3 regions of the Cupriavidus sp. SZY C1 genome follow, and region 1 is predicted to be linked to each of the others. Evidence: predicted binding sites of a transcription regulator. Region 1 holds the regulator's gene; each other region holds the start of a gene.
The links. Region 1 encodes FliA, which starts transcription of late flagellar genes. Its sites were predicted from a motif close to CTAAAGTTTNNNNNNNNNNNGCCGNTA; they were not measured.

Region 2: a site for FliA is predicted at 4,839-4,865, ahead of bcsB (cellulose biosynthesis cyclic di-GMP-binding regulatory protein BcsB). Genes of this name have one in related genera too.
Region 3: a site for FliA is predicted at 4,897-4,923, ahead of QTN24_RS17030 (FliC/FljB family flagellin). Genes of this name have one in related genera too.

The regions. Positions count from the first base shown of each region.
Region 1 is NZ_JAUANU010000023.1:18,309-25,795, forward strand. It holds gene QTN24_RS24225 (DUF3237 domain-containing protein) at 1-252, shown strand, start outside; gene QTN24_RS24230 (MarR family transcriptional regulator) at 255-752, shown strand; gene paoC (aldehyde oxidoreductase molybdenum-binding subunit PaoC) at 939-3,131, opposite strand; gene QTN24_RS24240 (xanthine dehydrogenase family protein subunit M) at 3,136-4,086, opposite strand; gene paoA (aldehyde dehydrogenase iron-sulfur subunit PaoA) at 4,083-4,739, opposite strand; gene QTN24_RS24250 (flagellar protein FlhE) at 4,975-5,433, opposite strand; gene QTN24_RS24255 (RNA polymerase sigma factor FliA) at 5,433-6,149, opposite strand; gene QTN24_RS24260 (AAA family ATPase) at 6,263-7,078, opposite strand; gene flhF (flagellar biosynthesis protein FlhF) at 7,091-7,487, opposite strand, start outside.
Region 2 is NZ_JAUANU010000001.1:94,719-102,205, forward strand. It holds gene QTN24_RS00435 (YfiR family protein) at 1-10, shown strand, start outside; gene QTN24_RS00440 (diguanylate cyclase) at 7-1,278, shown strand; gene QTN24_RS00445 (putative bifunctional diguanylate cyclase/phosphodiesterase) at 1,565-3,496, shown strand; gene QTN24_RS00450 (hypothetical protein) at 3,522-3,797, opposite strand; gene QTN24_RS00455 (D-amino acid aminotransferase) at 3,866-4,714, opposite strand; gene bcsB (cellulose biosynthesis cyclic di-GMP-binding regulatory protein BcsB) at 5,039-7,300, shown strand; gene bcsZ (cellulose synthase complex periplasmic endoglucanase BcsZ) at 7,302-7,487, shown strand, end outside.
Region 3 is NZ_JAUANU010000010.1:188,659-196,145, forward strand. It holds gene QTN24_RS17015 (MDR family MFS transporter) at 1-1,381, opposite strand, end outside; gene QTN24_RS17020 (methyl-accepting chemotaxis protein) at 1,577-3,526, opposite strand; gene QTN24_RS17025 (RNA chaperone Hfq) at 4,457-4,777, shown strand; gene QTN24_RS17030 (FliC/FljB family flagellin) at 5,021-6,202, shown strand; gene QTN24_RS17035 (flagellar protein FlaG) at 6,329-6,703, shown strand; gene fliD (flagellar filament capping protein FliD) at 6,752-7,487, shown strand, end outside.

The DNA.
Region 1 (7,487 bases):
CGGTATGTGCTGGAAACCGACGACGGCGCGCGCATCTACATCGTCAACGCCGGCGTGCGCAGCGGCAGCGCGGCGGTCATCGCCCGGCTCAACCGCGGCGAACAGGTGGACCCGGCCGAGATCTACTTCCGCACCGCGCCCCGCTTCGAGACCGCCGCGCCGCGCTATCGCTGGCTGATGCAGCACCTGTTCGTGGCCTCGGGCGCGCGCTACCCGGACCGGGTGGTGCTGCGCTACTTCATGGTCAGGTGAGCATGGCGCCGTCCCGCAAGCCACGCGAGGCGCTGGCGCCCGACCCCAACGGCGGGCACTTCGACCCCCATCTGCCCAATGTCGACTACGGGGTGCTCGATTCGCTGATCGGATACGCGATCCGCCGCGCGCAGATCCGCGTCTACGAGGACTTCGTGGCCGCGCTGGCCCCGTGGAACATCACGCCGCCCCGCTTCTCCGCGCTGCAGATCATCGCGCGCAACGCCAACCTGAAACTGACCGACCTGGCCACGATCCTGGGCATCGCCCGCTCCGGCGCGGTGCTGCTCGTCGACGCGCTGGAGGCAATGGGCCTGGTCGAGCGCGTGCCCTCCCCGACCGACCGGCGCGCGTTCGGCCTGGTGCTGACGGATGCGGGGCAAAAGACGCTGCGGGAGGTCACCGATGCGGTCTGCGCGCACGACGCCCGGATCGCGGGCGGCCTGTCGGCGGAGGAACAGCGGGTGTTGAAGGGATTGCTGGAGCGGCTGGGGCGGTAGGGGGTGTTCGACTGCGCTACTTCATTGCCGCCGGTTGTCTCCCCTCTCCCGCTTGCGGGAGAGGGGTCGGGGGTGAGGGCGTTGAGGTGCAAGCTGCGACCTGTCTCAATTTGAACCGCCTGCCCTCACCCCCAGCCCCTCTCCCGCGCGCGGGAGAGGGGAGAAGACCCCCGCGCCAAATCCCCCCTACCCCACCACCGGCATCGACGCCAGCATCTTGTCCAGCGTGACCGGATAATTCCTCACCCTGACCCCGGTAGCGTGGTACACCGCGTTGGCCACGGCGGCGGCTACGCCGCAGATGCCCAGTTCGCCCACGCCCTTGGCCTTCATCGGCGACGAGATCGGGTCGGTCTCGTCCAGGAAGATGACTTCCTGGTGCGGGATGTCGGCGTGCACGGGCACTTCGTAGCTGGCCAGGTCGTGGTTAGCGAAGAAGCCCACGCGCTTGTCGACGTGCAGCGCCTCCATCAGCGCCGCGCCCACGCCCATCGTCATCGCGCCGATCACCTGGCTGCGGGCCGACTTGGGGTTCAGGATGCGGCCCGCCGCGCAGACGGCCAGCATGCGCTGCACGCGCACCTCGGCGGTGGCCAGGTCCACGGCCACCTCCACGAAGTGGCCGCCGAACGTTGACTGCTGGTACTTCTTGTCCAGGTCCCCGTACTCGATGATGTCCTCGGCCGACGCGCCCGCGAACTGCGCCAGGGGCACGCTGCGTCCGCCCGCCCGGATCTGGCCGCCCTCGAACACCGCGTGCGCGGCGTCCAGCCCGGCGCGTTCGGCCAGCGTCTGGCGCAGCTTCATGCAGGCCGCGTAGACGCCCGCCGTGGCGTTGTTGCCGCCCCACTGCCCGCCCGAGCCGCACGACTCCGGAAAGTTCGAATCGCCGAGCCGCACCACCACGCGGTCCAGCTGCACGCCCATCATCTCGGCGGCGGTCTGCGCGATGATCGTGTAGCTGCCCGTGCCGATGTCGGTCATGTCAGTTTCCACGACCACGGCGCCGCCCGCGTCGATGGCCACGCGCGCGCCGGACTTCGTCAGCAGGTTGTTGCGGAACGCCGACGCCACGCCCATGCCGATCAGCCACTGGCCCTCGCGCATCGACCCCGGCTTCGGGTTGCGCCGGTTCCAGCCGAAATGCTCGGCCCCCAGCCGCAGGCATTCCACGAAACGGCGCTGCGAGAACGGCCGCTCGGGCTTCTCCGGGTCCACCTGGGTGTCATTGAGGATGCGGAACTGCACCGGGTCCATGCCCAGCTTCTCGGCCATCTCGTCGATGGCGATTTCCAGCGCCATCAGCCCCGGCGCCTCGCCCGGCGCGCGCATGGCGTTGCCCTCGGGCAGGTCCAGCGTCGCCAGCCGCATCGTGGTCATGCGGTTGGCGCCCGCATAGAGCAGGCGCGTCTGCATCACGGCCGTCTCCGGCTGGCCGCCCTGCAGGTCGCCCGACCAGCTTTCGTGGCCGATGGCCGTGATCTTGCCATCGCGCGTGGCGCCGATGCGGATGCGCTGGATCGTGGCCGGCCGGTGCGTGGTGTTGTTGGCCATCAGCGGCCGCGTCAGCGCCACCTTCACGGGCCGCCGGGCCTCGCGCGCGCCCAGCACGGCCAGCAGCACCTCGGCGCGCAGGAACAGCTTGCCGCCGAAGCCGCCGCCGATGAACGGCGAGACGATGCGGATCTTTTCCTTCGGGATGCCAAGCGTGGTCGCCATGTCCTCGTGCGCCCAGGCCACCATCTGGTTGGCGGTCCAGATCGTCACCTTGTCGCCCGACCACGCGGCCATCGACGCATGCGGTTCCATCATGCAGTGCGACTGGTCCGGCGTCGTGTAGCGCGCGTCGAGCTGCACCGGCGCGGCCGCGAAGGCGCCTTCGAAGTCGCCGACCTCGGTATCGGGCTTCGAATCCTTCTTCGGCTTGGCGGAAAAGCAGCACGCGTCCTCCAGGTCGAACTGGCCTTTCTCGGCCGCGTAGTCGACGCGGATCAGCGCGGCGGCGGCACGGGCCTGCTCGAACGTCTCGGCCACCACCAGCGCGATGGCCTGGTGGTAGTGCTGGATCTCGGGCCCGGCCAGCAGCCTGGCCGTGTTGCGCTTGGCCTTGCCGAGCTTGCCGGCGTTCTGGGCCGTGACGATGGCCAGCACGCCGGGCGCGCGGCGGGCGGCGTCCAGCTGCATCTTGCGGATGCGCCCCTTGGCGATGCCGGCGCCAACCACGTAGCCGTAGGCCGGGTTCGGCGCCACGTCGTGCCATTCATAGGCGTAGGTGGCCGTGCCCGTGGTCTTGCGGGCGCCGTCGATACGGTCCACTGCCTGGCCGACCACGCGGCCGGCGTCGATGGGATTGGTTGTCGCGGGTGTGTCGAATTTCATGGCTTCACCCCTTGGCCTGCGTCAGGACCGCGGCCACCGTGCGCCGCACCAGTTGGATCTTGTAGGCGTTTTCCGCCGTCGGCGTGGCGCCGTCCAGCAGCCGCTGCGTGACGGCCGTGGGCCCGTGCGGCATCTCGGCATCGGCCGCGGCCACGCGCCACGGCTTGTGGGCCACGCCGCCCAGCGCCACGCGGCCGGTGCCGTCGCGCTGCACGATGGCCGCCACGGACACCAGCGCAAACGCGTACGAGGCGCGGTCGCGGACCTTGCGGTAGAGGTGCACGCCGCCCACCGGCGGCGGCAGCGTCACGGCCGTGATCAGCTCGCCACGCTCCAGCACGGTTTCGATATGCGGCGTGTTGCCGGGCAGCCGATGGAAATCGGCAATCGGGATGACGCGCCGCTGGCCGTCCGGGCGCACCGTCTCGACGCTGGCGTCCAGCACGCGCATGGCCACGGCCATGTCGCTCGGATGCGTGGCGATGCAGGCCTCGCTGCCGCCGATCACGGCCAGTTGCCGGCTGAAGCCGCCGATGGCGCCGCAGCCGCTGCCCGGCTGGCGCTTGTTGCACGGCTGGGCCGTGTCGTAGAAATAGGGGCAGCGCGTGCGCTGCAGCAGGTTGCCGGCCGTGGTGGCGCGGTTGCGCAACTGGCCCGACGCACCGGCCAGTAGCGCGCGCGACAGCACGCCGTAGTCGCGCCGCACGCGCGGGTCCGCCGCAAGGTCGGTGTTGCGCACCAGCGCGCCCACGCGCAGGCCGCCCTGCTGCGTCGGCTCGATCTTGTCCAGCGCCAGCCCGTTGACGTCCACCAGATGCGTGGGCGCCTCGATGCCGAGCTTCATCAGGTCCAGCAGGTTGGTGCCGCCGGCGATGAAGCGCGCGCCGGGGTGCTTCATCGCCGCTGCGGCGGCGTCGGCCGGCGTGGCCGCGCGTTCGTAGGTAAACGGGTTCATGACTGGCCTCCCGCCACCTCGGTGATTGCGTCCAGGATGTTCGAATAGGCGCCGCAGCGGCAGATGTTGCCACTCATGCGCTCGCGGATCTCGCCCGGCGACGCCTGCGGCCGGGCGTTCAGGTCCGGCGTCACGTGGCTGGGGATGCCGGCGCGAATCTCGTCGAGCACGGCCACGGCCGAGCAGATCTGGCCCGGCGTGCAGTAGCCGCACTGGTAGCCGTCATGCTTGACGAATGCCACCTGCATCGGGTGCATCCGGTTCGGATGGCCCAGCCCTTCCACGGTCGTGATGGTGGCGCCTTCGTGCATCACGGCCAGCGTCAGACAGGAATTGATGCGCCGGCCGTCCACGATGACCGTGCAGGCGCCGCACTGGCCGTGGTCGCAGCCCTTCTTGGTGCCGGTCAGGTGCAGGTGCTCGCGCAGCGCATCGAGCAGCGTGGTACGGGTGTCCAGCGCCAGCGCGCGCGGCTGGCCGTTGACGACGAACGATACGTTGGCGGCCACGGGCTTGAGCGCGCCGGGCGCCACGCTGGCACCGGGCGCCGGGGGCGTGGCGGCGCCGGCCGGCACGGCGGCGGCCGTGACCGATGCCGCCCCGGCCACCACGAACTCGCGGCGGGAAAGCTTGATGTCGCGGAAATCTTCCATTGCGTTGGATCCTTTCTGGCTGACAGAGGATGGCAACGTGGCGAGACTTGCACGTAGGAATTACATGGCGGCAGCGATACGCGGGCATGGCCACGCCGCAGCCGGGATGCATAGGGGACGAATGTCGCGCTTTCCGCACGTTGCTGGGCGGGGAAAGCGCAGGAAGCGTGCCACCGGGCGCCGGATGTGGCGTCCGATGACCGTCTGCTGGGCCGGCGGGGGGCCCGGCGGCGGGTCAGCGGTAGTTGACGGTGACCTCGTTGCTGCGGCCCTGGAGCATCGGGGCGAGCCCGCCCTGGCCAGGGATGCGATAGGCAAACACGAAGCCCTTGGAGGCATCGTCGCCCACGAAGGCGTCGGTGCGGCCCTCGGCGCCCGGCAGCATCACGCAGCGGTCGGCGTTGCACAGGTAGGCCTGCAGGTCCACCGGCGGCGTGCGGGTAAAGCTGTAGCGCCAGCGCACCGACGTGATGCGGCCCATGGCCTGCGGCATCGTCGCCAGCGGCATGATCGGCGCCGACAGCGCGCGCTGGCCCTTGCTGGCGATCTGCGGGCCCATCGACGACGCCGTCCACGCAAAGCGCGACCCGGCGATCTCGTAGTTGGCCCGGGTGAACACGGGCGCCGGCGTCTGCGCGTGGGACGCGGCCTGGCCCATTGCCCAGAGCGCGGCAAGGATCAGTACGCGCCGCATCACAGCATTCCGCGCAACTGGGTGCGCAGGCGCGCGATGGCCTGGCTGCGGATCTGGCACACGCGCGACTCGGTCACTTCCAGCACCGCGCCGATTTCGCGCAGGTTCAGTTCCTGGTCGTAGCACAGCGACAGCACCAGCTTCTCGCGCTCCGGCAGCTTGTCGATGGCGCGGATCAGCGCCTCGCGCATGCCCGATTCCATCAGCACCGTCAGCGGGTTGGCATCGTCGGTAACGCCAAGGTGGCGGTCCAGGAAGTCTTCCTCGCCCGAGCGCTCGAAATCCTCGTAGTGCAGCAGCTGGCAGCCGTAGACCTCGTTGAGCAGCTCCTGGTACTCCTCAAGCGGCATCTCCAGCTCCTTGGCCACCTCGGAGTCGATCGGCGTGCGGCCCAGCTTCTGCTCCAGCTGGCGCTGCGTGCGCTCGATCTTGCGCGTGAACTGCCGCAGGCTGCGCGATTGCCAGTCGTTGGCGCGCACCTCGTCGAGCATGGCACCCCGGATGCGCTGGCTGGCGTAGGTCTCGAACCGCGCGCCATGGTTGTCTTCGTAGCGCTTGGCGGCGTCGAGCAGGCCGATCATGCCGGCCTGTATCAGGTCGTCGATCTGTACGCTGGCGGGCAGCTTGGCCGCCAGTTGCAGCGCGATGCGCCGCACCAGTGGCGCGTGCGACTTGACCACGTCCGCCTGCTCGAGCTTTCCCTGAATCGTGTACATGGTGGAACTCTCGTTAAATGCTTTCTGTGTTTGCCAAAGCCGGCTGTTACTGGGAGTCGGCGTCTGGCAGGCTGAGTTTCCGGTCTTGTCGGGACTTCTTGTTCTTTGCGAGGTCATGCGGGCACGGCCGGAGCCGTGCCCAGGGGCGCTGCTTCCTGGCGCAGCGGCCATGCGCCGATACGGCTGGCGATGTGCCGCAACGCACCGGTGGCCGTGGCGGCGGGATACGCCTCCACCACGCACCGCCCCAGCTGGAGCGCACGCGCCACCAGCGGATCCATCGGCAGATACCCTGCCAGGCTGGCCTCCACGCCCAGGTACTGGCTCGCCGTGCGGGCCAGGTTGCGCGCGAGCGCCGTGACCGTCCCCTCCGCGGCCGCCAGGTTGACGACGAGCTGGAAGTGACGGCATGCGTATTCGTGATGCAGCCGCTTGATGCAGGCATAGGCGGCCGTGATCGACGTGGCCTCGGGCCGCATGACGATCACGAAGTTGTGCGACTGCCCGGCCAGCACCGACAGCGCGCCCGTGGCGTCGCGGCGGGCGTCCACCAGCAGCGAGCGCACGTCGGGCAGCCGCGCGGCCAGCACCGGCTCGGCCGGCAACATGCCAACCGGCGGATGGCCGGCCTGCAGCACGGCAATGCCGGTGGCAGGCCGCGTGCCCACCGCCGCCGCGAACGGCGCGCGGCCGTCGAGCACGTCGGCCAGCGTCGCGGCCGGGGCGGCACCTGCCAGCCGCATGGCGCGCGCGCCGTAGCGGTCCTCGTCCACCAGCAGCACACGCTCGCCCTGCATCGCTAGCGCGTTGGCCAGGCCCAGCGCCACGGTCGTGGCGCCCACGCCCGGCTCGGCACCCACCACGGCGATGCGGCGCGTCACGCGCGGCGCCAGCAAGCGGCGCAGGCTTTCGGCCTGATCGGAGCCCATCAGGTTCAAGGCTTACTCCCCGGCGGCCGCGAGTTGCGGCATGGCTTGCGTGGCTTCCATGGCGGCCATGGCCTGCATGGCGGACGTGGCCGATTCGGGCACGTCGTCGTGCAGCGCGGGCGCCGGCGCGGCGCCGCGGCCCGGATAGTTCTCCAGCACGTCCAGCAGCGCCAGCAGGCGGCCCATGCCTTCGTTGAGCACGGCGCCGGCCACCGGAGCGTTCACGCGGGCGGAAGCCCGGCCAGCCAGGCGCGACAGGAAGGCCGGCGCGGTCGGCGTGGGCGTATGCTGCAGGCGCAGCGCGGTCAGGCCCAGTTGCAGCGACACCATGCCTTCGCACGGCGCCGCATCCGCGTCACCGTCCTGCGCGAAATGCTCGATCGCGTGGCGCAGCGTGCGGAACTGTTCC
Region 2 (7,487 bases), on a different contig from region 1:
CGCGCCATGACCGCACCCGCCCGGCCCCGCCCGCGCCCCCCGCTGCGGCCCACGCTCTACAGCGCGCTGCGCCGCATCCACCTGGGCGTGGCGCTGATCGCCGTGCTCACGGCCGGCATCTCGCTGACGTTCCTGGGCATGACCGCGCTGCGCGCCTATGCCGACCACAACCTGAAGCTCGTGGCGCGGTCCATCGCCTACACGGTGGAGGCGCCGGTTGTGTTCCGCGACGATGCCGCCACCGCCGACACGCTGGCCGCCATCGCCGGCGCCGAGGACGTGGCCGCCGTCACCGTGTTCGACCGCGACCACCAGCCGCTGGCGGCGTGGCGGCGGCCGGAGCAGGACCACCTGCCGGCGCTGCGCGCGCTGGCTGGCGAGTTGCTGACGTCCGGCCCGGTCGAGCTGCCGGTCATCCACGAATCCCAGCAGGTGGGCAGCGTGCGCGTGGCCGGCGACCCCATCGCGCTGCTCCATTTCCTGCTCCAGGGCGCGCTGGGGCTGGTGGCGTGCCTGCTGCTGACGGCCATCGGCGCGCACTACATGTCGCGCCGCATGCTGGCGCATATCGTCGATCCGCTGCGCAGCCTGATGCGGGTGGCCCACGCGGTGCGGTCCGAACGCGCGTTCGGCCAGCGCATGCCGCCGGCCAGGATCGCGGAACTGAACGCGCTGTCCGAGGACTTCAACGTGCTGCTGGACGAGCTGGAAGCGTGGCAGAAGCAGTTGCAGCACGAAAACCGCTCGCTGGCCCACCGCGCCACGCACGACAGCCTGACCGGCCTGCTGAACCGCGCCGCCTTCACCGAGGCGCTGGATGTGGCCGTGCGCGCGGCGGCGGCCACCCACTGCCACGCGGCCGTGCTCTACCTGGACAGCGACGACTTCAAGGGCATCAACGACCGCCACGGCCACGCCGCCGGCGACGCAGTGCTGGTCGGCATCGGCCAGCGCATCCGTGCGCGGCTGCGCGAGTCCGACAGCGTGGCGCGGCTGGGCGGCGACGAGTTCGCGGTGCTGATCGGCGCGCTGCGCCATCCCGAGGACGCCGTGCACATCGCCGAGGACATCCTCGACGCCATGGCCGCCCCGCTGCTGCTGCCCGACGGCACAGCCATCACGGCGCCGCTCAGCATCGGGCTGGCCATCTACCCGATCCACGCGCGCAACGCCACCGCGCTGCTGCGCGCGGCCGACGCCGCGATGTACGGCGCCAAGCGCCAGTCCGGCGCCACGTGGCGCAGCGCCGAGGCGGCCGCGCCACCGTCGCACGCCTAGGGCGCCCGGCCGCCCGAATCCGAAGAAACCCTCTAACCGCCCGCTGACATCCTCTTGACGTCCGTCATGCCCGTGTCACGTCCCGCGCGGCACAAGCGCCGGCGGGCCGCCGGTCCCCCAACGAGGGGTTGACGGCGCGGCAGCGCATGTTGCGAAACCGGGCAAACCCTGTCCGTCGGCGGTAAGGAACCGGCTTACACTCGCGGGGGCGTGCGGCTGGACGGCCATCGAGGGAGATGGCCGGGCGCACGCACCGAATTCCAAAATAACGAGAAAGTCACAAAGCATGCGTACCCAGGCGCTGGAGCAGGCGATCGATGCCGTGGTCGCGGTCAAGGCGCACCCCCAGGTTTCCCGGTTCGACGGCGCCGCCGAGGCGTTGTGGGACATCCAGCGGTCTGCCGTGGAAGCGCTCGCGCGCGACCTGCCGACCGCCGGGATCATGGCCGACCTGTGCCGCCGCGTGGAGCGGCTGGCGCCGGGCGCGATGGCGGCCGTCATGCGCGTGGCCGACGGCCGGCTGCGGCTGGTGGCGATGCCGTCGGCCGACCCGGCCGCCGTGGCCGGCTTCGACAATCTGCCGATCGGCCTGCAATCGGGCTCGTGCGGCGCCGCCGCGTTCCTGGGCCAGCCCGTGGCCGTGGGCGACATTTCGCAAGACCCCCGCTGGGAAACGCTGCGCGACGCCGCGCAGGCTGCCGGCCTGGCCGCGAGCTGGTCGACGCCCGTGCGCGCCGCCGATGGCCGCGTGCTTGGCACCTTCGGCCTGTGCTTCACCACGCCGCGCCTGCCCGAACCGTTCCACGAGCACCTGGTGGCCGTGGCCGCCGACCTCTGCGCGCTGGCGCTGACGCGCGACCAGACCCAGGAGCATATCCACCGGCTGTCCAGCTACGACGCGCTGACCGGCCTGCCCAACCGCCAGTTGCTGCTGGCGCGCGCCGATGCCGCCGTGGCCCGCGCCCGCGCCGACGGCACGCCGCTGGCGGCGCTGTTCCTGGACCTCAACGACTTCAAGCGCGTGAACGACGTGCAGGGCCACGTGGCCGGCGACCGCTTCCTGACCGAGGTGGCGGCGCGGCTCCAGCACGTCGCGCACGCGCGCCACGCCGAGGCCGTGGTCGGCCGCCTGTCGGGCGACGAATTCGCGGTGCTGCTGCCTGGGCACGACCGCGACGCCGCGCTGGCCGCCGCGCAGACGCTGCTGCAGGCGCTGGCCGCGCCGATCGACATCGGGCACGGGCGGCGGCTGTCCACGTCCGCCAGCATCGGCATCAGCCTGTCGACCGAACCGGCGCCCGACCGCGCCACGCTGCTGCACCACGCCGACCTGGCGGTCTACCAGGCCAAGCTGGCCAAGCGCCAGCACGGCGGCGAGCCCGGCAACCAGGTCTGCGTGTACGACGCCGCGCTGGCCCGCCGGCTGGGCGACCGCCGCGCGCTGGAAGCCGACCTGCGCGAAGCCATCGCCAGCGGCGGCCTGCGCATGCACTACCAGCCCCAGGTGCACCTGGCCACGGGCGAGCTCTGGGCCGTGGAGGCGCTGGCGCGCTGGCCGCATCCGCGCCGTGGCGACGTGTCGCCGTCGGTCTTCGTGCCGCTGGCCGAGGAATCGGGCCTGATCGTGGCGCTCGGCTACTGGGCCGTGCGCGAAGCCTGCGCGCAGCAGGGCCTGTGGCGCCAGGCCGGTGCGGCGGTGCCGGGGGTATCGGTCAACCTGTCGCCGCTGTGCATCCGCGATCCGGGGCTGCCCGGCGTGGTGGCGCAGGCGCTGGAGGCCAACCAGTTGCCGGCGGGCTCGCTGACCATCGAGATTACGGAGGGGGTCTTCCTGGAGCAGACGGCCGAGGCCGAGGCCACCATCGGCGCGTTGCGCGCGCTCGGGGTGCGGCTGTCGATCGACGATTTCGGCACGGGGTTTTCGAGCCTGAGCCAGCTCACGCGGCTGCCGGTGGAGGAAATCAAGCTGGACCGCAGCTTCCTGCTGGACCTGGAGACCAGCGAGGCCACGCGCACGCTGGTGGAGGCCGTGATCCGCATCGGCCGGGCACGCCAGCTGAATGTGGTGGCCGAGGGCGTGACCAGCGCCTACCAGCGCCAGTTCCTGCTGGAACAGGGCTGCCACGTGGGCCAGGGATTCCTGTTCGCCCAGCCGCTGCCGGCGCGCGCCATCGCGGGATGGCGGCCGCAGTCGGCGTGGCCGGGGCTGGCTTGCTGAACGCCTGCCGCGGGCGGGCGGCCGGTCAGTCGCCGAACGGGTTCGGCACGTGGCTGGCCGGGTCGTCGACGAGGTCGAACTCGTCGCGCACCTCGTCCACCACGGCCCGGATCGCGGCCTCGTAGCCGCGGGCGTTGCCAAAGCGGGCCATGTCCCAGTTGCGGCCGCGCGCGTCGCGCGCATGGGGCGTGGGGTCCGGCACGCGAACCCGCATCCCCTCGTCCGCAATCTCGTCGATGCCTTGAATGCGCCGGCTCACCTCTTCCTTGATGACGCGCCCGCTGCGCTCGCGCTTGGCCATGAGACAGCCTCCTATCGATGGATTACCGCAGCGGCCATCCTAGCACCGGCGCGCCGGCGCCGGTGTGACTACAGCGCCGCCTTGGCCGCCTGGTAGGCCGCGTAGAGCCGCTGGAACACGGGCCCCGGCGTGCCGCCGCCCACGGCCTGGCCGTCGATCTTCACCACGGGCAGCAGTTCCTTGCTGGCCGACGAGATCATGACCTCGTCGGCGCCGAACACCTCGTCGCGCGTCAGGCGGCGCGCCTCGAACGGAATCTCCATCGCCGCGCACAGCTCCTCCATCAGGCCGTAGCGGATGCCTTCCAGGATCAGGTTGTCCTTGGGCGGGGCCGACACGCGGCCCTGGCTGACCACCCACACGTTCGACGCCGACGCCTCGGTCAGGTAGCCGTCGCGGAACTGGATGGCCTCGGTCACGCCGGCCTCGGCCGCGGCCTGCGCCGCCAGCACGTTGCCCAGCAGCGACGTCGACTTGATCTGGCAGTTCAGCCAGCGGCGGTCTTCCATCGTCACGCAGGCCACGCCCTGCTCCACGGCGGCGGCCGGCGGCAGCGCCATCGGGTTGGTCATGATCAACACCGTGGGCGTGACTTCCTTCGGAAAGGCATGGGCGCGCCTGGCCACGCCGCGCGTGACCTGCATGTAGACCATCTGGTCGGCCATGCCGTTGGCCTGCACCACGCGGTCTATCTGGGCCAGCCATTCCGATTCGGTATGGGGATTCGGGATGCCGATGGCCGCCAGGCTGCGCGCCAGCCGCGCCAGGTGCTGGGCGCCGCGGAACGGCTTGCCGTTGTAGAGCGGGATCACCTCGTAGATGCCGTCGCCGAAGATGAACCCCCGGTCCAGGACAGGGATGCGGGCTTCGGACAACGGGAGCAGCTCCCCGTTCAGCAGGACGACGGCTTCGGACATGGCGGGTGGTTTCCTCTTGGAAAATGGAAGACGATGGCTGGCATTGTTTCACACGGCCGCCCGCCACCTCATGCAAATTCGGCATGTCCTACACGCGTGGAACTGCCTCTCCGGCCGATGCAACTGAAAGTTTTTGGGACCTTCGCGCGTATGAATTGAATCTTTCTTAATTCACCGTTGCCCGCCCGCAAACCGTTGCTGCTGGCCGAAAGTGGCGTGCTATATTCGCCACGCAGTAACCTTCCGAAGCGCGGTTCGCGCCGCGCGACACTCACAGGGCGCCCCGATATGACGGAACTCGTGTCAGGCCTGCTACGTGGCTGCATGCCGATGGCTGTCGCGATGACGATGGCATGGTGCGCGGGGCTGGCCCCCGGGCCGGCCGCAGCCCAGTCCCCGGCCAGCGCGCCGGCCGCCACGGCCCCGGCTTCCGACGCCGCGGCGCTGCCGCCGGGGCGCACCCAGTCCCTGACCTTCGCCCAGATGGGCGCCAACTACACGATCCCGCTGCGCGGCGTCGACCCTGACCGCACGGTCAACGTGGGCGTGCGGCTGGACGAGGTGGTCACGGCGGCCCGGCTCAAGCTCGTCTTCACGTATTCGCCGTCGCTGGTCTACCCGTTGTCGCACCTGAAGATCCGGCTCAACGACGAGGTGGTGGCCACGCTGCCGCTGGACAAGGAGCACGCCGGCCAGCAGGTGTCGCGCGAGGTCGACCTGGACCCGCGCTTCTTCACCGACTTCAACCGCATCAACGTGCAGATGATCGCGCACTACACGCTCGATCACTGCGAGGACCCGTACCACTCCAGCCTCTGGACCGACATCAGCCCCACCAGCACGCTGACGCTGACCAAGTCCACCGTCACGCTGCCCGACAACCTGGCCCTGCTACCAGCGCCGTTCTTCGACCGTCGCGACAACCGCCGCGTGACCGTGCCGTTTGTGCTGCCCGCCAATGCCGATCCGGTCACGCTGCGCGCCGCCGGCGTGGTGGCGTCGTGGCTGGGCGCGCTGGCCAGCTACCGCGAGCTGCGCTTTCCGGTCACGCGCACGGCACCGGGCGATGCCCACGCCATCGCGCTGGTGCTGCCGAACGCGCAGCCCGACGGCATCCGGCTGGACAAGATCGACGGGCCGACCGTCAGCGTGATGCCGAACCCGGCCAACCCCGCGCGCAAGCTGCTGGTGCTGGCCGGGCGCACGCCGCAGGAGCTGGAAGTGGCCGCCAACGCGGTGGTGCTGGGCAAGGCCGGCATGGCCGGCGCCAGCACGCTGGTCAAGTCGGTGGATCTGGGCCAGCCGCGCCGCCCCTACGACGCGCCCGCCTGGGCGCCGGTGGACCGCCCGGTGATGTTCAAGGAACTGGTCACCGATCCGCAGCAGTTGCAGGTCTCGGGCGCCAGCCCCGACGCCATCCGCGTGAACCTGAAGGTGCCGGCCGACCTGTTCGGCTGGAACGACCGCGCGGTGCCCATGAACATGAAGTACCGCTACACGGCGCCGTCCACGTACAACGACTCGGTGCTCAGCATCGACGTGAACGACCAGCTCGTGCGCTCGTACCGGCTCAAGCCGCTGACGGTGCAGAACGACGAGAACCTGGTCAGCGTGCCGCTGCTGTCGGGCGGCAGCGCCAGCGTCAGCAACGAGATCCTGATCCCGGCGTTCCGCGTGGGCAGCAACAACCAGATGCAGTTCCGCTTCCACATCGATTCGCAGAAGACCGGGCTCTGCGCGTCGACGGCGGCCAACGTGGCGCGCGCCGCCGTGGACCCCGACTCGTCGATCGACTTCAGCGGCTTCCTGCACTACGCGGCGCTGCCCAACCTGGCCTTCTTTGCCAACAGCGGCTACCCGTTCACGCGCATGGCCGACCTGGCCGACACGGCGATCGTGATCCCCGACGCGCCGACCACGATCGACCAGGAGGCGCTGCTGACCGTGCTGGGCCACATGGGCAAGTGGACGGGGCTGCCGTCGCTGCGCGTGACCGTGGCGCCGTCCCGCGCCATCGAATCGGTCAAGCACCGCGACCTCGTCATCATCGGCACCGGCAGCGCCGCGCAGGTGCTGCAGCGGTGGGGCAAGTCGCTGCCGCTGCTGGTGGAGCGCGGCAAGACCGAGATCGCGCTGCGCGACCAGCGCGCGCATGCGTGGTCGAACTGGATTGGCGGCACCGACAGCGAGAACATCTCGCCGGCCGGCCGCGCGATCCTGTCCGCCGACGGCCCGCTGGCCGCGCTGATCGGCTTCGAATCCCCGTTTGCCGAGCGGCGCAGCGTGGTGGCGCTGACCGCGTCCAGCGACGACCGCGTGCGCGACGTGCTGGACGTGCTGGAAGACCCCGGCAAGGTGGCGCAGATCCGCGGCGACCTGACCGTGATCCGCCAGCGCGACCTGGAGGGCCTGCGGCTGGGCGAGACCTACTACGTCGGCAACCTGCCCTGGTATGCGCGGCTGTGGATGACGATGTCGGCGCACCCGGCGCTGCTGGCGCTGGGCGGCATCCTGGCCGGGCTGCTGGTGGCGCTGACGCTGTTCTGGGCGCTGGGCCGGCTGGCCGCGCGGCGCAACGGAGGGTGACATGCGGCGGGCACGGGCCTGGCTGAAGCGCGTGTCGATCCGCTGCGCCGTGGCGTGCACGCTGGCCGGCGCCACCCTGCCCGCGCTGGCCGCCCCCGCCGCGTCTTGCCCCTGGCCCGACTGGGACGCCTTCCGCCGCGCCACGATCAGCCAGGACGGCCGCGTCATCGACGACAGCAGCGACCAG
Region 3 (7,487 bases), on a different contig from region 1:
GGTCGGTTGCCGCGATGGCGCGGCGGAACATGCTCATCAGCACGTCCTCGCCGCCGCTCAGGTCCGATACGGCCACGCCGCTATGGCGCAGCAGCGCGATCAGCACCGTCGTCAGCACCGCCACGCCCACCGCGCCACCCAGCAGCCGCGAGAACGCGGTCAGCGCCGTGGCGATGCCCACCTGCTGCGGCGGCACCGAGTTCTGCGTGGCCACCAGCCCGCTCGGCAGTTGCAATCCGATCGACAGGCCCAGCACGATCATGACCAGCGCCGCCGGCAGCACCGCGTGCGGCGGCGTGAACGCCAGCGCCACGATGGCCACCGGCGCCACCAGGCAGCCCGTCATCTGCAGCGGCTTGTAGCGGCCGCTCCACGACATCAGCCGGCCCGAGATATAGGCGCCGAACGGAATCGCCAGCGTCAGCGGCACCAGCCGCAGCGCCGCCGTGTCCGCGTGCGCGCCGCCCACCACCTGAAAGCGCAGCGGCAGCAGCACCGACATCGCGATCAACTGGAAGAAGCACAGGAACAGCGTCAGGCAGCAGATGGCCACGGTCGGCACACCCAGCATCGCCAGCGGAATCACGGGATCGGTCGCGCGGCGCTCCTGCCAGACGAACAACGCCAGGCCGACCAGTCCGGCCGCCAGCAGGCCAATCGTCTGCGGCTCCAGCGGCGAATGGCCTTGCCCCAGGCGCGTCAGGAACACCAGCACGCCAGACAGGCCGCCGCCAAACAGCAGCGCGCCCAGATAGTCGATACGATGGCGGCGGCCGCTCACCGGCAGATGGCGCAGCGCGCGCCGCACCACGACCAGCGCCAGCAGCGACAGCGGAATGTTGATCCAGAAAATCCAGCGCCAGGACAGGAAGTGCGCCAGGTAGCCGCCGATCACCGGGCCGGCCATGCTCGCCACGGCCCACACGCCGCTCACGTAGCCCTGGTACTTGCCGCGCTCGCGCAGCGGCACCACGTCGGCGATGGTCGCCTGCGACACCGAGATCAGCCCGCCGCCGCCCAGCCCCTGCAGGATGCGGGCGCCAATCAGCATCGGCATGGTCGTGGCCATCGCGCACGCCACCGACGCCAGCAGGAACAGCACGATCGAGAACGTCAGCACCGAGCGCCGCCCGAGCACGTCGGACAGCTTGCCGTAGATCGGCGTCACCACGGTCGACGCCACCAGGTAGGCGGAAATCACCCACGCCATGTCCTCGAAGCCGTTCAGCTGCAGCGCGATGTCGGGCAGCACCACGGCCACGATCGACTGTTCCAGCGCGCCGAGCAGGATGGCCAGCATCAGGCCGAAGATCACCTGCATGACAGGGACATCGGGCGGCGGTGCGTCGGGAGTAAGGCTGGAGGCGGGCGCTGCGGACATGGAATGGCTCGGCTGGCAGATGAAGCCCGGCCGGGCTCCGCTGCTCTTCTGTCGGTGAAGGAGAGCCGGTATTTTATGCGACTGCTGAAAACCGTGCTTGTCCGGTCCCTTTCAGCAGCGCGCCGCGCGCCGGGGCGACAGCGGGATCACGGCCCGGCGGCTGCGCCGCCGCCGGGTAGCCCGGCGCGGACAAGGTCAGAACGTTTCCCAGTCGCCGGCATCGGCGGTGGCGGGCACCGGCGCGGCAGCCGGGCGGCGGCGCGCCGTGGCGCCCAGCACCGGTTCCTTGCGCTGGTGCGACACCGGCGCGCGCGGCGTGGCCGGCTTGGCCGGCTGACGCGATAGCACCGAATCGGCCTGCGGCTTGCGCTGCACCGGCGGACGCGCCGCGGCCGGCACGGCGGCCACGCGGGCTGCCGGCTGCGGCCTGGCAACCGGCGCCAGACGGGCCGGCGCCGGTTGCGGCCGGGCGGCCGGGCGCGGCAGCGCGGGCGCGGGCTTGGCGGCAATCTGCCGCACCGCGCGCGGCGCAATCGTTTCCACCTCGGCCACGGCCCGGCCCACCACGCCACGGCCCGACGGGCCGCCGTGCTGGCCCAGGTCGAAGCGCGCCACCTCGGTCACCAGGCTGCCGGCCTGCTGCATCAGGCTTTCGGCGGCGGCGCTGGCCTGCTCCACCAGCGCGGCGTTCTGCTGCGTCACGCTTTCCATCTGGGTAATCGCCAGGCTCACCTGCTCGATGCCGGCCGTCTGCTCCTGGCTGGCCGCCGTGATCTCGCCCATGATGTCGGTCACGCGGCGCACGGCGCTGACGATGTCGTCCATCGTCTTGCCGGCCACTTCCACCTGCCTGGCGCCGTCCTGCACCTGACGCACCGAGCCGTTGATCAGTTCGCCGATTTCCTTCGCCGCCGACGACGACCGCTGCGCCAGCGTGCGCACTTCCGCCGCCACCACGCTGAAGCCGCGGCCATGCTCGCCGGCGCGGGCCGCTTCCACCGCCGCGTTCAGCGCCAGGATATTGGTCTGGAACGCGATGCCTTCGATCACGCCGATGATTTCCGACACACGGGCCGACGACTTGGAAATACCGTCCATCGTGTCGACGACGCTACGCACCGCGCGGCCGCCCTCGGTGGCCACGTCCGACGCGTTGACCGCCAGCTGGTTGGCCTGGCGGGCATTCTCGGCGTTCTGGCGCACGGTCGACGTCAGTTGCTCCATCGACGCGGCGGTCTGTTCCAGCGACGCCGCCTGCTCCTCGGTGCGCTGCGACAGGTCCGTATTGCCGCTGGCAATCTCGCGCGCGGCCGTGTCGATCGACCCGGCCGCCTGCTGGATGCCACGCACCAGCACACCAAGCTGGCCAAACGCCCGCTCCAGCGCGCCCAGCATGCGGCCCATCTCGTCCTGGCTACGCACGACGATGGCGTGGCCAAGCTGGCCCTGCGCCAGCGCCTCGGCGGCATCCAGCGCCTGATGCGCCGGCCGCGTGACCGACCGCGTCAGCGCCACGCCCAGCAGCGCGGCGATGATGGCCGCCGCCACCGACATGCCGATCAGCACGTTGCGCGTGAACTGGTACTGGCGGGTGGCATCGGCCACGGCGGCCATCGCCATCTGGCGGCCCATCTCGGCCACGCCGTCGAGCTGTTCGAAATAGGCCGCCTGCGCGGCCGGCAGCGTCACCACCAGCCCGGCGCGCGCGCCGTCGAAGGCGCCGCTGCGCAGTTGCTGCAGCACGAGGTCGAGCTGGCCGTTGTAGTCGGCGCGCGCCTTGGTCAGCGCGTCGAGCTTGCCGGCGGACTCCGGATTGGCCGATGCCCGCATCACCTTGCCCAGGTCTTCCAGCGTGGCGCTGACCTGGCCGCGCAGCTTGTTCACCTTCTCGGCGTTCTGCTCGGCCAGCGCGGGGTCTTCGGTCAATGCCGCGTCGCGCACCAGGATGCCGATCGTCAGCACCCGCTCCTTGGCCACCTTCAGTTCCATCACGCGCATCAGCCGCTGCTCCACGGCCAGATGCATCGCGTCGTTCATGCTGCCCAGCGCCCTGACCCCCACCGTGGCCACCACGGCCAGCAGCACCACCACGGCCAGGAACGCCAGCGACATCCGCGCGCCGATCCCCATTTTCCGCAAGCCCATCACTTCGTACCTTTCACGTTGTTCGCCTTGTTCGGTTTTGTGCGTGTACGCGCTGCATAAGCCCGCCAAGGGGCATCGCACCGCCCGGTATCGGCGCGGCAGGCTGGGCACTTGAGCGAAAAAATGAAATGGGGGGGAAAGTCGCTGCTCTTCCACAAATTGGTGGGGCAGCGCATGGCGTCTAATCTGCCTCGTGCACTCCGAGTGCCGCCGCAAACGGCGGACGCGGCAGGTACCGCGATCAGACGGATCGCCGCGCAGGACGCGGGCTCAAAAAAAAGAAGCCCACGCGCGGGGTGCTCGTAGGCTTTCAGGACTGCTGTGAAGGGACCGGCTGTACCCGGACCCGAACCGGGAATATAAACCCGCTTACATGAGGTGTAAATCGCGTTTCTATCAGGGATTCCCCTGATGGCGGGTGTAACGTATGGCGCACATGACTGCCAAAAGTGATGGTCCGACTCACTTTTGTACTTGTCGATGATTTACGGACGATACCCGCAAACCTTTAGCTGGCGCGGGCTGCGGGACGCGCCTCCGGCTACGGCCTGCAAGCTCGCGGCCAAAAGTGCTACCTTAATCACAAGCATCACGCAATCGGTGAAATAGAGTAAATCCTCTAGGCCCAGCATCACCGGGGCTTCGTCAACGCTTGTAAAACTTTGTTACTCTCCCGCCTGAAGTATTCCCCTTCTCTCCTGGCAGTGCCGCCACGCCGGCGCAGTTGGGCAGCGTTCGCCACTTTCGTGAAACGCTTGTCTGCTGCAATGATGGTGGCACGTCCCAGCGCCGGTTCCGAGAGCGAATGTTTCAATTCTCGCCGCCGTCGGCCTGGCCGGAACGTCACTTTTAGAGCGACGCCGCCCACAGGCCCCGACCATCGGACCGTTGTCAGCCGCCAGAACCCTCGCGGGCTCTTCCGGAGAAGTTGTGAAGAAGGAAATCAAGGCTCCCAGACCCAGCAGAAAGCTGCAGCAGTTGCAGTTCGCCGCGCACAGCGCCAGCCGCGCCGCGGTGGTTGTCCACCTGTCGAACGGCACGCGTCTCAATGGCGTGGTGCTGGCGTCGGACAACTACATGATCCTGCTGGGGCGTTCCGCGGAAGATGCCACCCCCACGCTGATCTACAAGCGCGCCATCACGGTGGTGACGCCCGCCCATGGCGCGGGCGAGGCCACGGCCATGCTGGACGCCGAGGCGTCGCCGGACTTCGTGCGCCTGTTCATCCCGCGCACCCGCAAGCGCCGCTGAGCGGCCCGGCCAGCGGCCGCCCCCCTATATATATAGCGCCCCGCGGTCGGCGCGCCGATGGCCCGGCCAGGCTGCCTGCACACGTTTTGCCTGCGCCCGCAACGCGCGCAAAAGTCACTCTAAAGTCTTCTCACCCACGGTCGATAACCTTTGCAACGGAGGCACTCTACGCCCTGCAACGCAGGCAGCCAACGTTACGGCAACTGCCGGAATGCCTAAAACATTGCAAATAGGAGTCGTACCATGGCGCAAGTCATCAACACCAACATTCTGTCGCTGCAAACGCAGAGCAACCTGAACACGTCGCAATCGTCGCTGAACACCGCAATCCAACGCCTGTCGTCGGGTCTGCGCATCAACAGCGCCAAGGACGACGCAGCTGGCCAAGCCATTGCCAACCGCTTCACCGCCAACATCAAGGGCCTGACGCAAGCTTCGCGCAACGCCAACGACGGTATCTCGATCTCGCAGACGACCGAAGGCGCGCTGACCGAAGTCAACAACAACCTGCAACGTATCCGTGAACTGTCGGTGCAAGCCGCCAACGGCACGAACTCGCAGTCGGACCTGAAGTCGGTCCAGGACGAAATCGCACAACGTCTGGCTGAAATCGACCGCGTGTCGGCCCAAACGCAATTCAACGGCGTGAAGGTTCTGGCCAAGGATCAGAAGATGACGATCCAGGTTGGCGCCAACGACAGCGAAACGATCTCGATCGACCTGAAGGAAATCACCTCGAAGACCCTGGGCGCCATGGGCTTCAACGTGAACGGCCCGCAAGGCGGCGTGACCGCTGTGACGGCTGGCGACAAGGCCGTGACCGACGTGTTCGGCGCTGGCGCAACCGCCGCTGCCGACGCTACCACCGCCAACACGACGGCTGCCCTGCGCACCGCCCTGGGCGTGTCGACGAACACGGGCGCTACCGCCTCGCTGGTCAAGGACAGCAACGGCAAGCTGTTCATGCAAGTGGCCCTGACCACGGCAACGAACGCCGCCGACGTCAAGGCACTGAACGCCAAGAACCTGGACGACACGCAAGCCAACGTGTACATCGCCATCGACTCGTCGATGGGCACGCTGAACACGACGACCGGTGTGGTTGCCATCAAGGCCGCCACGACGACGTCGGCTGTCACCAACGCTGCCACGGCCAACCCGCTGGCAACGCTGGACAAGGCCCTGGCTTCGGTCGACGCCCTGCGCTCCTCGCTGGGTGCCGTGCAGAACCGCTTCGAATCCGCGATCAACAACCTGAGCACGACGATCAACAACCTGTCGGCCTCGCGTTCGCGCATCGAAGACGCAGACTACGCAACGGAAGTGTCGAACATGACCCGCGCGAACATCCTGCAACAAGCTGGTACGTCGGTGCTGTCGCAAGCCAACCAGACCACGCAAAACGTGCTCTCGCTGCTGCGTTAATCGCCGCGCCGCAGAAAACCGGGCCGCAAGGCCCGGTTTTTTTGCCGGAGTGTTTTGCAGGCAGACCACTGCCTGCAAAGCATTTCAACCGTAGTGTTATCCCTGCCCTACCGGACGGAGCTGACCATGGCATCCACCCAACCCGTTTCCATCCCGGCGGCACGCATTCCCGCCGAACCCGCCGCCGTCACCCACGCCCCCGCGCCCGCCGCGGCGGCCGTGACCGCCGGTGCCGTCCGGCCGGCCGCCGCCGCCCAGGACATGGGTGGCCGCGCCGGCCCGGGCGACATGACGGCCGCCGTCGACGAACTGGTCGACGTGCTCAAGACCACCTCCATCGGCCTGCGGTTCGAAATCGACGACACCACGCACCGCGTGATCACCAAGGTCGTGGACAAGGAAACCGGCGAACTGATCCGCCAGTTGCCCAGTGAAGAGGTGCTGCGCTTCGCGCGCGCCATCGACAAGCTCCAGGGGCTGTTCGTCAGCCAGGCAGTCTGATTCCTCGCAACCCGTCAGTTGAAGCACAACAAAAACAGGTAAAAGAACATGGCAGCGATCTCGAACATCGGCGTAGGCTCCAATCTCCAGCTTGGCGATCTGCTCGACAAGCTGGAAGCGAGCGAGAACACCCGGCTGGACGCCATCAACACCCAGGCCAAGAGCTACCAGGCCAAGCTGAGCGGCTACGGCACCGTCAAGAGCGTGCTGGACGCCTACGCGGCCGCCGCCAAGACGCTGGCCAACGCCCAGACCTACAGCGCCGTGACCGCCAAGGTGGGCAGCGACAGCGTGCTGACGGCCACCAACGACGCCACGGCCGTGTCCGGCAAGTACACGGTCAACGTCACCTCGCTGGCCGCCGCGCAGAGCGTGGTCTCCAAGCAGGTGGCCGACCAGAAGGCCGCCATCGGCGGCGGCACCATCACGTTCGACTTTGGCGAGAACCTGGGCTCGGGCGGCACGCCCACCAGCACCAAGACCGTGACGATCGGCTCGGACACGTCGCTGCAAGGCATCCGCGACTCGATCAACAAGGCCGGCATCGGCGTGACGGCCAGCATCATCAACGACGGCAGCGGCACGCCCTACCGCCTGGTGCTGACGTCGGACCAGACCGGCACGAAGTCGGGCTTCAAGGTTTCCGCCAGCGACAGCGCCGTGGGTGACGTGGTCGCCTTCGACCCCACCCTGGCCACGCAGCCCAACGGCATGTCCGAGAAGGTCAAGGCCGCCAACGCCGCGCTGACGATCAACAACATCGCCGTCACGAGCCAGAGCAACA